Regions from separate parts of the Vagococcus sp. JNUCC 83 genome, predicted to be linked through region 1. Evidence: predicted binding sites of a transcription regulator. Region 1 holds the regulator's gene; the other holds the start of a gene.
What was found. The regulator NrdR, encoded in region 1, represses ribonucleotide reductase genes. The targets are predictions, from matches to a motif close to ACACNATATATNGTGT.
Positions count from the first base shown of each region.

Region 1 (7,618 bases):
GACACTTTAAAGGTGGTAAAGCTGTTGCGACAAGCGCTGGGATGTTGCTGGCTTATTCGCCAACATTTTTTATTTACTCTGCTAGTTTGTTTATCTTATTTTTATTTTTAACGAGTACAGTGAGTTTAGCTAGTATGATTAGTGCAGTAATTATTACTATTTCAACCGTTGTTTTACCGATTTATGCACCATTTATTCTATCAGAACAAAACTGGCTATTAACATCATTAGCTGTTGCCATCACGTTATTTATTATCATTAGACACCGAGATAATATTAAACGAATCAGGACTGGAACAGAAAACAAAATAAATTTTGGGTTACGTAAAACAAAAAACCGTTAGACTCCATGGTTAGTCTAACGGTTTTACATTTTCTATTAAAAATGTAAATTATGCTTCTTTAGTCATAACGTCTTTTCCATCATAATGACCACATGAAGGGCACACATGATGAGATTTTCTCATTTCACCACAGTTGCTACAAGCTGTTAAACCTGGTGCAGACAATTTGTAATGAGTACGACGTCTATTTTTACGAGCTTTTGACGTTTTTCTTTTTGGTACTGCCATTTAGATACACCTCCCTACTAACTTAAATACGTGACAAGTCACATATATTCCAATCTTACTAGTTGTTATCTTCGTTAAAAAACTCAGATAACTTAGCAAGACGAGGATCAATAGTTGCTTGTGTTTCAGCGTCTAATTCTTCGATGATGTCATCTTCTGAAACAACTTGCCAAAAGTCTCCTTTTGGTAATTCTGTTGATTGCTTTTCTTCTTCTGTTAATACTTGTAATGGTAAATTAAGTAAGATAAAGTCTTCAATTGCTTCTGTTAAATCAATTAAATCTTTTTCCAATACGATTATCAAGCTTTTATCATCTTCTGGTACATCTTTCAATGCATCATACTGTCTTAGTGTCATATATTCTTCGTCTATTACTAGATTCAGAGGTAACTCAACAGGTTCTAACGAACGAGATGATGGTACAGTAAGAATGGTTTCAACAGTCATATGAGCGTAATAACCCAGCTCATCAACTTCTAAAAACCCATTCACTTTAATTGGAGAAATATCAATAATAGATGGCTCTCTTTTCTTTAGAGAGGCGCTTAAATCAATGGTTTCAGAGAAATCTAATTGACTTCCACGAAACTTATTTAATTCTGATAATGCCCATTTCATTCTATCACTCCTTAAGCAACAAAAATAATTATACTAGTCTGTAATTCCTTTGTCAATCAGTTTTTGATAACGAGTCATTCTTTAAAAGTCACTATCCTCTCGGCGATTCTCACCTATCATCGTAATTTGTTTAGATAGGTACTTAATACGTTCCATAATACGCTTTGCTTTAAGTGGCTCGTCGTCCCCTTTTTGTGAAAATCGCAAGTGTTCTTCTTCTAATTGTCTCATATCTAAGTTCGAAGAAAAAAACGTTGGTAACTTTTCTTGCATACGATACTGTAAAATAACACCTAACACATCATCTCGTATCCAAGCACTCATAGAGTCGGCTCCAATATCATCAAGCATCAATATAGGTGTTTTTTTAACCGAATCTATTTTAGATGCCACACTGTCATCTTTTATTGATTGTTTCATCTCCACACAAAATGTTGGAAAATGTAAAATGGTACTCTTTACTCCTTTTGTTGCTAAGCCATTAGCAATTGCTCCTAGCAAATACGTTTTACCTACACCAAACGTTCCATATAAATATAAGCCTTGATGGAAATTATCTGGGTCATTAGAGTAGTCATTCATAAATGTGATAGCTTCACTCAATGCTTCTCGTCTTTCGGCAGTGATGTTAAACTGGTCCAATGACGCATCTTTAATATCTTTTGGCATAGAAATGGTGTGTACCCGATTACGGATCGTTTCGTATTCTTTTTTACGAATTAGCTCTTCTGTTGGTACATACGTTACATCAATGAAATGGTAATTTAAAAATAGTTTTGGTTCGTATCCAGGAGCAATCATTGACGCATCATTTGCTAGAAATTTTTCTTTTTCCTTGACAAATTCATATAATTTCGCTGAGCTTTTTAAAATATCTTCATCAGTTAGTTTATCACGATGCTCTTGAATAAACGATTGAACATCGTTATCTTTTTGGACAATATCCATCAATTCAATCAATCTATCATTAATATTTTGGTTTTTTACCGTTCGATTGAGATGTTGATTAATATGCTTCATGATGACTCACCACCTTGATTAAATTGTTTTAGTTGTTGTTCTAACTGCAATAACTCATCTCCTAAGAGAGGGGTTTCTTTACGAGTAGAGGACTCTTTAGCCCATTCTGGCAGAGTTTCAGTTCGAATTGGTTTTTTTGTATAGTTTTTATTATATGACTTTTTAACCTGTTTATTGACTGATTCTTTTTTGTGATTTTTAACTTGTTTCAGTGCCTCAGAAGCCTTAGTAATTTTATGTTGTGCCCAATCATTGGCAATCGTATTCACCATATTTTGATTGATTGATGGATTGTCCAACACGACTAATGAATAGTGAATCAACATATTAATCACTTCATCTGGTAATGGCGATTGCGTTTTTAAATTTTCAATTGTCCATCGCTCATTTTGAGCCACAAATCCATTTTTTTGTTCTTTGATAGCTTTTAAAAAAACAAGCGGTGGAATTTTTTCACAAGAAACGATTACTTCTATTTCAGGCGTTGTAAACCCTTGATGTTTCAAATCATTTTTATGTCTATCAAGCTGTTGCATAGTATATGTAACTGGCTGATTGACTGATTTATTAGGTTGACTTGACTGATTTAACTGATGATATTGTTTATAAATTCGATGTTTAAATGCCTTAACGTCAATTTGATTGGTCACATAGTCTGTACAAAACTTGACATGTTGGCTCATCTCCAACTCATTAATACCATATAACCCATGCACGGTTAAAACAATTGGTTTAAATTCGTTATCTAAGAAATCTTGATCTAATTTTAGTCCAGATATGCTGTCCAAGAAAAACTGCCAATCAAAACTGTCTGTTTCAGGTACTGTTTTTTTAGTGCTTGGTACGTGTTTCATTTCATTACTTGCTGTTGACAAGATGCTATTTTCTTGAACTAATCTTTCTTGAGAAATATGAAACACATCCACATAATTACTTGTGATATTCGTGTAACCATCCAAATCTATTTTTTTAGGTTTAAACAACTCTATCAAGGAATTAAAACGTTCTTCACCAACACGATCAAGAAGCATTAAACATAAAGCATCATCAGATAAAAATACATGAGGCGGTAAAATATTTTCTAAAAAATAAATATAATGATACCCGTCATCTTTTTTACGCACATATGTTTTGACTAAACCGATTGCTTCTAGTTTTACTCTTGCTTCAGATACCTCTTGTAAGCTATAACTCATCATATCCTGCAACGTAAAATGTCGCGTTGGCTCTTTAAACATTGTTGCATTAGTTATCAAATGTTGATACAGCACTAGTGCATTTCCACCAATAATCGGTTGGTACAATAGGTTTAAAACACGCATATCTTCACCATTTAGTAGGCTATAATAATGAACTTCAAAGGTATCTTTAGGCTTTAAATGGGTCTGTGTTTTAGACACCTAATTCACATCACTTTCTATAAATAACATTACTCGTTTTTTTCTTTATCGATTATTTCCTGAAGTTCTTCTAAAAAGACACTCATATCTTTAAATTGACGATAAACACTAGCAAATCTGATGTAAGCAATCTCATCTAAATTAACTAACTCTTCCATCACGTATTCGCCAATTAAATTTGTAGACACTTCATTGTCACCGATGTTTCTGACTCTTGTTTCAACCCGCTCAACCACTTGTTCCATCTGATCCATGGAAACAGGACGCTTTTCAGCTGAGCGCACTAACCCTCTTAATACTTTTTCACGGTTAAATTCTTCACGTGCTCCATTTTTCTTTACTACAAGCAACGGTGAGACTTCTATGCGTTCAAACGTCGTAAAACGAAAACCACACTTTTCGCATTCTCTTCTTCTACGAATCGCACGATTATCATCAGCAGGACGACTATCCACCACTCGTGAACTACTATACTGGCACTTTGGACATTGCATTTGCTTCACCTCTTCTTAAAACTGTCTCAATAGACGAAATAGTAGCACTATTATAACATGTAACACCACTATTGGTATAGATAAACACGTAATTGTTAGGTATTCTCTGATAACTTGCTCATAGCTTGTTTGTCATTTTAAGAATTTCTTTAGAATATTTTGAGTATACTAGTGACTATTTTGCATCTAAATTAATAATTTTTATACACTTGTAAAAAAATTGTGATTTCGTTGCTTTTCTTGTGACAAGTTGTCACTTTAGGTGTAAGATACAATCGTACTAAAATTATAAGTGAGGTGTTTGAAGTGACAGATGCAACAACTACGCAACAAAAAACAATAAAACACAAATGGTGGGCCCTAGCTATTTTAGCATTATCAGTTTCACTTGTTGTTATCGACGGAACCATTGTTAATGTGTCTATACCAGTCATAATGAAGGATTTGAAATTATCATTTACAGATGCTGAGTGGATCATTACTCTTTATTCTTTAATTTTTTCTTCATTATTGATTACTATGGGACGTGTCGCAGATAATTTCGGACGAAAAAAAATGCTGATTATTGGGATTACAGTCTTTTTAATCGGGTCGATTATGGCAAGCTTTTCTAAAAATATTACTTTTATGCTGGCTGCTAGAACCATTCAAGGGATTGGTGGTGCGACCGTTTTACCGACGACACTTTCAGCAGTAAATGCTCTTTTCTTTGGAAAAGATCGAATCGTCGCTTTTGCTGTTTGGGGATCAGTCATCTCTGGAATGGCAGCTATAGGTCCCTTATTAGGTGGATACTTTACAACTTACATGACATGGCATTGGATTTTCTGGATTAATTTACCGATTGGGCTGTTTATTATCCTTGCGTCATTAAAATATTTACCAGAAACATATGGTGAAAAAATGACAAGTGGGTTTGACTTTGTTGGTTTTATTTTATCAACCATTGGTTTAATTTTACTTGTATTTGGTATTATTGAAGGACGTAATTATGGTTGGTGGCATGTTAAAGGCGATCATTCAACATTATTTAACTTATCTATTATTCCTACTTTGTTAGTAGTCGGTGCCTTATTCTTTGCTCTATTCTTAGTTTGGGAATCACACATGATTAAACAAAACAAATCCCATTTACTCGATTTATCATTATTCAAATTCAAAAGCTTTTCTTTAGGAAACACCATTGCTGGAATTGTGGCAATTGGAGAATCGGGGTTACTATTTTTACTCCCACTATTTTTACAAAATATTTTAACACTAAGCCCAATCAAAGCTGGTGGAATTTTAGCCGTTATGGGACTTGGAGCATTTCTAGCCGGCGGGATGGCATCCTTTATAGTTCAGAAAACATCGGCATCATTTGTCGTTTCTCTTGGATTATTTTTAGAGACTCTCGGGTTTTTCGGCTTCTTTAAAACAGTTGACCCAAATAATGGATTAACTTGGATTATTGTTTGGTTAGTTGTCTATGGCATTGGGTTAGGATTTGCCTCTGCACAGTTAACATCAATTGTGTTAAAAGATGTACCGCCTGCACAATCTGGACAAGGATCAAGTATTCAATCTACTGTCCGTCAAATCGGCTCAGCTTTAGGGATTGCGATTATCGGAACTATCTTTGGGTTACAATTACAACATGATATTCCACACACTTTAGACAATGTTGGCTTACCAACACAAGTCCAAAAATCATTGGAATCCAGTGTTATCGGAAGTGCTGGCTCTTCTATTCGTGTATTAAAACAATCAAACCCTGCTGAATTACACTTAACAAAAGATGTCCAAAATAACATTGTGGCAAAACTTGATAATAACTTTACAAACAGTGTTGTCAAAACAATTGGTATTGCATCTATCATTATGTTAATTAGTTTTGTGTTAACATTTGGCTTGTATAAACGCAAAGACAAAGCCACTAAATAATAATAGAACCACCTGAGCATAAAATTCTCAGGTGGTTTTTTTATCTCTCTTGTTCAAGCCAAGTTTGTACTTGTTTTAGGGTGTCATCAATTCGACCACTATTATCTATTACAACATCAGCTAACTTATTCTTCTCTTCAAGAGTCATTTGACTATCGATTCGTTTCATTGCCTCTTGTTTTGTCAACTTGTCACGTTTCATCAAACGAGATAGTTGAATCTCTTTAGGCACATAACACACCATCACTGAATTCACTAACTCTTGGTATCCACCTTCATATAGTAAAGGAATATCAAGCACTATCAGTGGACGTTGTAATTTTTTTAGCTCTGATATTTTATCCAGTATGTTCTGTCTAATAGCACCCGACAAAATAGCATTGAGTCTCTCTCTCTTTTTACTATCTTCAAAAATCATTGACCCTAATTTTTTTCTATTTAGTGTGCCATCAGCTAAAAGAATTGACTGGCCAAAGTCTTGAACAATCTGCTCAAGTCCTTTAGTGCCTGGTTCAACAACTTCTCTAGCGACCAAATCTGCATCAATCACAGGGATATTTTTTGCTTTAAAATAATCACTGATGGTTGATTTTCCAGAAGCAATCCCCCCAGTTAGTCCTAATAAATACGTCATATGATTTCCCCCTAATCATGTACCACTTGACAGACCGGACAAAAATGCGTGCCACGTTGAGCGACTTTTATTTTTTCTATTGTGTGACCACATCGCTTACACGCTTCGCCTTGTTTGCCATAAGCAGACAAATAAACTTGAAAATTCCCAGCATCTCCTAAAGCATTTTTATACGTTCTAATCGTTGTGCCACCGGCTTTAACAGCAGTCGCCAACACATCAATAATCGCCGTATGAAGCGTAGTAATTTCTTTATCGGTTAAATGACTTGCTACTTGTTCTGGATGGATACAAGATTGATACAATGCTTCATCCACATAGATATTTCCTAAACCAGTCACAAGTGTTTGGTCTAATAATAATGGTTTTATTGCACGATGTTTTTTCTTTAATTGTTCTTTAAAAACTGACAAATCAAAATCAGGTAAAACAGGCTCTGGCCCAAGTTTTTTGATTCCTTTATACTCTTCACCCTGGCCTTTTGACTCCAGTGATAGACGACCAAATTTCCTCACATCTAAATACCGTAATTCTGTTCCATCTGTAAATTGAAACCTAACATGCGTATGTTTCTGGATATCGTCAGCTTGATTGTGATACTCGAATTTTCCTTCCATTCGCAAATGGCTAATCATGTCATTATGACTCAGTTTGAAAATTAAAAACTTTCCACGTCGATCAACATCTAAAATGGTTTGACCAACCAACGTATGAATAAAGTCATCTACTTCAGGCGATTCAATAATTCGTCCCCAGTCAACAATGACGTTGCTTATTTCTTTTCCTTTAACAAGTTGAACCAGTCCTTTTCTAACTGTTTCAACTTCTGGTAATTCAGGCATTCGTTCGACCCCTTTAACTTATTTTGCATCATACCATGTATCGCCGTAACTACTATCAGCTCTAAGTGGCACAGATAAATCAACAGCATGATTCATCGTTTCTTCAACTAGTTT
Region 1 is NZ_CM132204.1:916,131-923,748, forward strand. Features, by position in the region: gene plsY (glycerol-3-phosphate 1-O-acyltransferase PlsY) at 1-344, shown strand, start outside; gene rpmF (50S ribosomal protein L32) at 393-572, opposite strand; gene JNUCC83_RS04310 (YceD family protein) at 631-1,191, opposite strand; gene dnaI (primosomal protein DnaI) at 1,273-2,211, opposite strand; gene JNUCC83_RS04320 (replication initiation and membrane attachment family protein) at 2,208-3,611, opposite strand; gene nrdR (transcriptional regulator NrdR) at 3,641-4,105, opposite strand; gene JNUCC83_RS04330 (MFS transporter) at 4,412-6,028, shown strand; gene coaE (dephospho-CoA kinase) at 6,069-6,662, opposite strand; gene mutM (DNA-formamidopyrimidine glycosylase) at 6,674-7,504, opposite strand; gene polA (DNA polymerase I) at 7,523-7,618, opposite strand, start outside.

Region 2 (7,618 bases), 920 kb from region 1:
GAGCTATAAGAAGTGTAAACATCAAAGCAATCATCGACGCATAAAAAAATATTAATGTGATGTCGCTAACTTGCTGATACTTGCTTTCAATATTACTTTTGACATATAACGAACCAATCACTGTATCCCCTGTAGGAGAATAGATTTGCTCGATATTTATAAATACTCGCTGTCCTGTTTGGGGATCTGTTCGTTCTTCTTTTTTCTGATTAAATGAATTAAATAATTCATAATCATTTTTCTTCCCTACATCCCCTTGAAGATTAGGGTCACTTGTTGCGATGACAATCCCTTTATCATCCACCAAACGGACTTCTAAAATATCATTTTTTGAAAATTCATCTAATATTCGTTTTAAATTTGATTCTTGTTGCGAGTCATCTTTTTTACTAATTTCAGAACTAAGATTTGTCGCAAGTGTCTCCACTTGATTTGTTATATTGTATTCAAAAGTTTGAATAGTAGATGTTTCTAGTACTCTAATAAAAATAGCCCCTATAATTTCAATCGAAATCATCAACAGCAACACGAAAACGAGTGCTATTTTAAAATGAACAGATGAAAAAAAGGAGATTCTCTTTTTTTTCATGATATGACTCACCTAATCTTGTTCTGGATTTCTAAGATAGTAGCCTACACCACGACGAGTAATCAACCAGTTTGGATGACTAGCGTTATCTTCAATTTTTTCTCTTAAACGTCTCACTGTGACATCAACAGTACGCACATCACCAAAGTAATCATATCCCCAAACAGTTTGAAGAAGATGCTCACGTGTCATGACTTGACCAATATGTTTTGCTAAATAGTGCAATAATTCAAATTCACGGTGAGTCAACTCAATCGTTTCTCCGCGTTTTGAGACAACATAAGCATCTGGATGAATGGTTAATGCACCAATTGTCAACTCATTACTTGGTGCTTCTTCTATTTTAGCAGTCGTATTATCATGACGACGTAAATTAGCTTTCACACGTGCTACCAACTCCCGGTTAGAAAATGGTTTAGTAACATAATCATCTGCCCCTAATTCTAAACCTAACACTTTATCAATTTCAGAGTCTTTTGCTGTAACCATAATAATTGGTGTATCGTATTTTTTACGTACATCTCGGCACACTTCCAGGCCATCTTTTTTTGGTAACATCAAATCGAGAATAATCAAATCAGGTGTTACCTCATCAACCATTCCTACGGCTTCCTCACCATCAAAGGCAGTAAATACTTCGTAACCTTCTTTGGTTAAATTAAACTTTACTATATCTGAAATTGGCTTCTCATCATCTACAACTAATATTTTTTTCACTATCCGTCACCGTCCTTATACGTTCTATTTTTCTTTGTCATAAAAGTCGTCTTTTCTATTATACAACATTTTAGATACTTAAAAAACATTTCAGATTTTCATACACCTTTCATTTTTTAATAATGCTTTTCAGTGATTTTTACTTATTTTATTTTTGTAATTTGCGTATGTATGAGAAAAAAATGATAACTTGAAATCAGTTGATTTATCAATGTTTATAAACATTATAATCTGTGTTATTTAATTAAGTTGATCTTTTCCATTGTTACTTTCTGATATATCACTTAAACTTAATATATAAATTAATTCATTTAATTTATTCGGCTAATACTTGAAGTAAGACTAGGTTTCCCCTTCCCTTACAAAGTCTAGTCTTATGGAAGCAAAAAAAGTTGAGAGAAATCTCAACTTTTTTTGTATTTTTTGTTATTTTAATCAAATCACCACTATTTAGTATGTGTTTTAATTGCATCGATTTTTGATTTTAAATACGATTCAATATGACGATCTGTAGGTTCTGTTTCTAAACGTTCAAATACGCTAACCATCGTCTTTAACTCTTCATCATCTAAATCATTCACAATACCTAATAAGTTTTGGTTATCTTGTAGTTTATCTTTAACCAATAATTTATACTTCAAGCGATTCACAGATTCTGATGTTTTTTCAATTCCTTTTTTGGTCAGTTTGGTTACCATGACTACACCAATGACACCTGTTGCTGCAATGGCATATTTTGTTGATTTTTTCATCACGTATCATCCTCCATCTCTTTAGACACCATTATACCATCAAATGTTTTTTAATCGTATTAAAAACCCTTTGCATTATCTCATATTTACTCTTAATACAATAGCATTTAATAAATTTAAAAAAAACGCTGATATACAAGCACCTTAACAAATGCTTACATATCAACGTTCCTACTTATATGGGCTGTAGGGGGTTCGAACCCATGACCCACGGATTAAGAGTCCGTTGCTCTACCAACTGAGCTAACAGCCCCAAGAAATGAACAAGTCTATTATATCACTTGTAGATTTTCTCTGCAAGGTGTTATCTAGATTTCTTGCGTTTTTATTGGCACAATATGTTGTGTTTTAGTCTCACTTTTTTGTACCTTTTCAGCTAAACGATACAAACAATCAATATCATCCAAACTGCTAATATCTAGACCTAACTCCTCTCCTAAAGACAACAAATCTTGTTCTGTTGTATCACGTAATATCGCTTCAACTTCCACTAACACAATATCACCTATCTCTGTCGCTTTGTTTGATAGTTTAACTCCCTGTTTCACTTCTTCATGATAATATAAAAACTCAAAGAATTTTTTCAAAACGTTGATTGCTTTTTCAAAAAAATTGGGACCGGCTACAATTTTATGAGGAAAAATATCCAATAATACATCTTGTAAAGCGACTTCATCCCATTCGTTTAATGTTTGAAAATGATAGTCAAACATATACTCGCTAAAATACAAAATAATTTGTCGTGACATCATTTGTTCAGAATAATTCAGTTGTCTATACCAAAGTGTCTTCTCAAATATATTTATTTTTTCTGTCGCAATATAGATTGCTTGATCAAATAATTGATTTGCCTCTTCTACGTACCTATTCGTCATTATCCCACCATCTTTTATCATTTTCATTCACTCCTCTTTATAAATAGTAAGAGGATAAACATCTTATCTATTAAATATAACGTATGTATTTTAAAATGTCCATCATTTATAGAAAGCGTTTATACTATCTAATATTATATAGATAATTTAATATGACTTTATGAAGAGTTTCGTCCGACCACGCGACAAAATTGTCATTTTTTTGAAGTTTTCTCTATTTACTTTTATCCTTTCTATGTCTATACTAGAGACTGTTGTTCACAATAAAGTAGAAATAGATGAAATATTTATTTCCCTCTAAAAACACAATAACTAGTAGGTTTCAGCAACCAAGGACACTATATCTAGTGTTTCGTTGTTGACTTTTTTTTATTTCAAGCTATACTTATAAATATATTATTTAGTACAAATTAGGAGGAAATAGCCATGGATACTATCACACTTTATACAAAAAATAACTGCCCTCAATGTTTAATGACAAAGAAATTTTTAGCACAAAAAAATGTCGAATTTAACGAAATTAATATAGATAATGAACCACAATATATCGATTCATTAAAAGAACAAGGCTTCCAAAGCGTCCCTGTCTTAAAAACAATGGATGAAACGGTCACAATCGTTGGGTTTAGACCTGACCAATTAAGAACGTTGGCTGTTTAGACATGAAATTAGTCTTTTTTTCTTTAACCGGACAGACAAGACGTTTTATTAATAAACTAAATTTTCCGTTCTATGAGATTGATACAACAAATCCTTTTCATGAAATGAATGAAGATTTCCTATTGATCGTTCCTACTTATGACAAAGAAGTCACCGAAGTAGTGAACGATTTTATTGAGTACAAAACCAATCAAGGCCACTTATTAGGTGTTGCTGGTAGTGGCAACCTTAATTTTGGGGACTTATTTGTTTTTACAGCAAAAGATATTGCTAAAGATTACAATATTCCTCTTATATTTTCTTTTGAATTTAGTGGAACAGATGAGGATGTAAAAAACTTTAAGAAAGTAGTGAATGAATTTGAGTCTAAAAGACCTGACTGATGTAACGTATTTCGAACTTAACAACGAAATTAACCGCCCCGTAAATGATCAAATTCCCTTATATAAAGATAAAGAAGCACTTGATGCGTTTTTTAAAGAAAATGTGGAACCTAACACAAAGCAGTTTTCTTCTATAGAAGAAAAACTTGCTTTTTTAACTGAACATGATTATTTAGAAGAAGACTTTTTAAAAAACTATTCACTAGAATTTATTGAATCATTATACGCTTACTTAGAATCACAACACTTTACGTTTAAATCATTTATGGCTGCCTATAAGTTTTATTCTCAATATGCCTTAAAAACAAACGACGGCACACAATACTTAGAGCGTTATGAAGATCGTGTAGCATTTAATGCTTTGTATTTTGCTGATGGCAATGAAGAACTAGCTTTAAATTTAGCAGATGAAATGATTCATCAGCGTTACCAACCAGCAACACCCTCATTTTTAAATGCTGGGCGTAAACGCCGTGGTGAGTTAGTTTCTTGCTTCTTAGTCCAAGTGACAGATGATATGAATAGTATCGGACGCTCTATCAATAGCGCGCTGCAATTATCTCGTATTGGTGGTGGTGTTGGTATTACACTATCAAACTTACGTGAAGCTGGCGCTCCGATTAAAGGGTTTGAGGGTGCTGCTAGTGGTGTGGTACCTGTAATGAAACTATTTGAAGATAGTTTTAGTTATAGTAACCAACTTGGCCAACGTCAAGGAGCTGGTGTGGTTTACTTAAACGTCTTCCATCCAGACATTGAAATGTTTTTATCAACCAAAAAAGAAAATGCTGATGAAAAAATCCGTGTTAAAACACTCTCTCTTGGGTTATTAGTACCAGATAAATTTTACGAATTAGCTCGCAATAATGAGGACATGTATTTATTTAGTCCGTATAGTGTCGAAAAAGAGTACGGCGTTCCATTTTCTTATATCGATATCACGGAAGAATATGATAACTTAGTTGCGAATCCTCGCATTAGAAAACAAAAAATTGATGCGCGTTACTTAGAAAATGAAATTAGTAAATTACAACAAGAATCAGGTTACCCTTATATCATCAATATCGATACTGCCAACCGTGCAAACCCTATTGATGGCAAAATTATTATGAGTAACTTGTGTTCTGAAATCTTACAGGTCCAAAAACCATCTGTCATTAATGATCGTCAAGAATATGACGTCCTTGGAACAGATATTTCTTGTAACTTAGGCTCTACAAATATTGTTAACCTAATGGATAGTCCAGACTTTGGAAAATCTGTTAAAACAATGACACGAGCACTCACTTATATCACAGACGCTTCTGATATTGAAGTGGTTCCATCAATCCAAAACGGTAACCGACTAAATCACACAATTGGTTTAGGGGCTATGGGATTACATACTTACTTTGCTAAAAATCAAATGGAGTATGGTTCAAAAGAGTCATTAGAATTTACTGATGTGTACTTTATGTTATTAAACTACTGGACACTCGTTGAAAGTAACAATATTGCAAAAGAACGTAATGAATCGTTCGATAACTTTGAAAACTCAAAATATGCTACGGGAGAGTACTTTGACATGTATATCAATGATGACATCAAACCGTCATCTGATAAAGTCAAAGAGTTATTTGATGGTATTTTTATTCCAACAGCAAACGACTGGGAAGCATTAAAACAATCGATTAAAGAGTTCGGTTTGTATCATCAAAACCGTTTAGCCGTTGCACCAAATGGTTCAATTTCTTATATCAATGATACAAGTGCTAGCATTCACCCCATCACTCGTTTGATTGAAGAACGTCAAGAAAAGAAAATCGGTAAAATCTATTACCCAGCACCTTTCTTATCAAATGACACCATGCCTTATTACACATCTGCTTATGATATGGACATGCGTAAAGTCATTGACGTCTATGCGACAGCTCAAAAACATATCGACCAAGGAATGAGCTTGACTCTATTTATGCGCTCAGATATACCTGAAGGCTTGTATGAATGGAAAACTAATACAACAAAACAAACAACGCGTGACTTAAATATTTTACGTCACTACGCTTTCCATAAAGGTGTTAAATCAATTTACTACGTTCGTACGTATACAGACGACGATGAAGAAATTGGAAGTAATCAATGTGAAAGCTGTGTTATTTAAGGAGGAGCAATAAATGACTGCGTTAGACAATAGTTATTACCAAGCAATTAATTGGAATGCTGTTGAAGACATTATTGATAAGTCAACTTGGGAAAAATTGACTGAACAATTTTGGTTAGATACACGTATTCCATTATCAAATGATTTAGATGATTGGCGTAATTTTAATGACAACCAAAAAGAAAACATTGGCTTAGTTTTTGGTGGGTTAACACTACTGGATACCATTCAATCAGAAAGTGCAATTGAAGCTTTGCGTCAAGATAGCCGTACGCCCCACGAGGAAGCGGTCTTGAATAATATTCAATTTATGGAGTCTGTTCACGCGAAAAGTTACTCATCTATCTTTAGTACATTAAATACCAAAGCTGAGATTGAAGACATTTTTGAGTGGACAAATACAAATCCACAACTACAAAAAAAAGCAGAAATTATTAATGAAATTTATTTAAACGGCTCGCCATTGCAGAAAAAAGTAGCCAACGTTTATGCTGAAACATTCTTGTTTTACTCTGGATTTTATGCACCTTTGTATTATCTAGGAAACAACAAATTAGCAAACGTCGCTGAAATCATTAAATTAATCATTCGTGACGAATCTGTTCACGGTACTTACATTGGTTATAAATTCCAATTAGGTTTCAATGAATTAAGCAATGATGAACAAGAAAAAATGAAAGAATGGATGTATGACTTACTTTTCACTCTTTATGAAAATGAAGAAGTATACACTGAATTGTTGTATGACAAATTAGGTTGGACGGAAGAAGTAAAAACATTCTTGCGTTACAACGCAAACAAAGCGTTGATGAATTTAGGTATGGACCCACTATTCCCAGATACAGCAAGTGACGTGAATCCAATCGTCATGAATGGTCTATCAACTGGGACAAGCAACCATGACTTCTTCTCACAAGTGGGTAATGGTTACTTACTTGGTACCGTTGAAGCAATGGATGACAATGATTATTTAATTGGTATGTAAAAAGACCCAACGATAGCCATATAGATATGTCGATAAATTTAACAGTGAAAACAAACTAGTTGCTCAGTTAAGAGTAATTGGTTTGTTTTTTTGTCTATCCCCCCTATTCTGTTTCAAAAACAAATAAATAACAAAAAGACCTAGAAAAAATTCATTTTCTAGATCCTAAATCATAAAAATATTTTAATTTTTACAACTAACAAACAATACTTATTGTACACTTTGTTTTCATTATGACTTTTTGCCCATCATTTCATAAATTCTATCTTAAGTCATAATTTGTCATTCATGTTTTTTCTTAGTATATTTGTACACCGTACCCAATGATAATCCTGTTATATCACTAATTTCTCGATAGGTAAGATGCCTGTTTTCTCGATATTCAATGAGCTTATCAATTTTATTTTGATTCACTTTAGGTCTTCCTACCGTTTTACGATGCTGTAATTTTTCCAGTATCTTGTTGCTATTCAGATAAATCGTATTATCCTTATATACTAAATAAACATGTTTTTTT
Region 2 is NZ_CM132204.1:1,832,623-1,840,240, forward strand. Features, by position in the region: gene walK (cell wall metabolism sensor histidine kinase WalK) at 1-589, opposite strand, end outside; gene yycF (response regulator YycF) at 602-1,306, opposite strand; gene JNUCC83_RS08895 (hypothetical protein) at 1,753-2,058, opposite strand; tRNA gene JNUCC83_RS08900 (tRNA-Lys) at 2,239-2,311, opposite strand; gene JNUCC83_RS08905 (hypothetical protein) at 2,367-2,960, opposite strand; gene nrdH (glutaredoxin-like protein NrdH) at 3,360-3,593, shown strand; gene nrdI (class Ib ribonucleoside-diphosphate reductase assembly flavoprotein NrdI) at 3,596-3,976, shown strand; gene nrdE (class 1b ribonucleoside-diphosphate reductase subunit alpha) at 3,954-6,116, shown strand; gene nrdF (class 1b ribonucleoside-diphosphate reductase subunit beta) at 6,130-7,101, shown strand; gene JNUCC83_RS08930 (winged helix-turn-helix transcriptional regulator) at 7,384-7,618, opposite strand, start outside.
Region 2: the regulator NrdR is predicted to act here: its motif matches at 3,269-3,284, upstream of nrdH (glutaredoxin-like protein NrdH).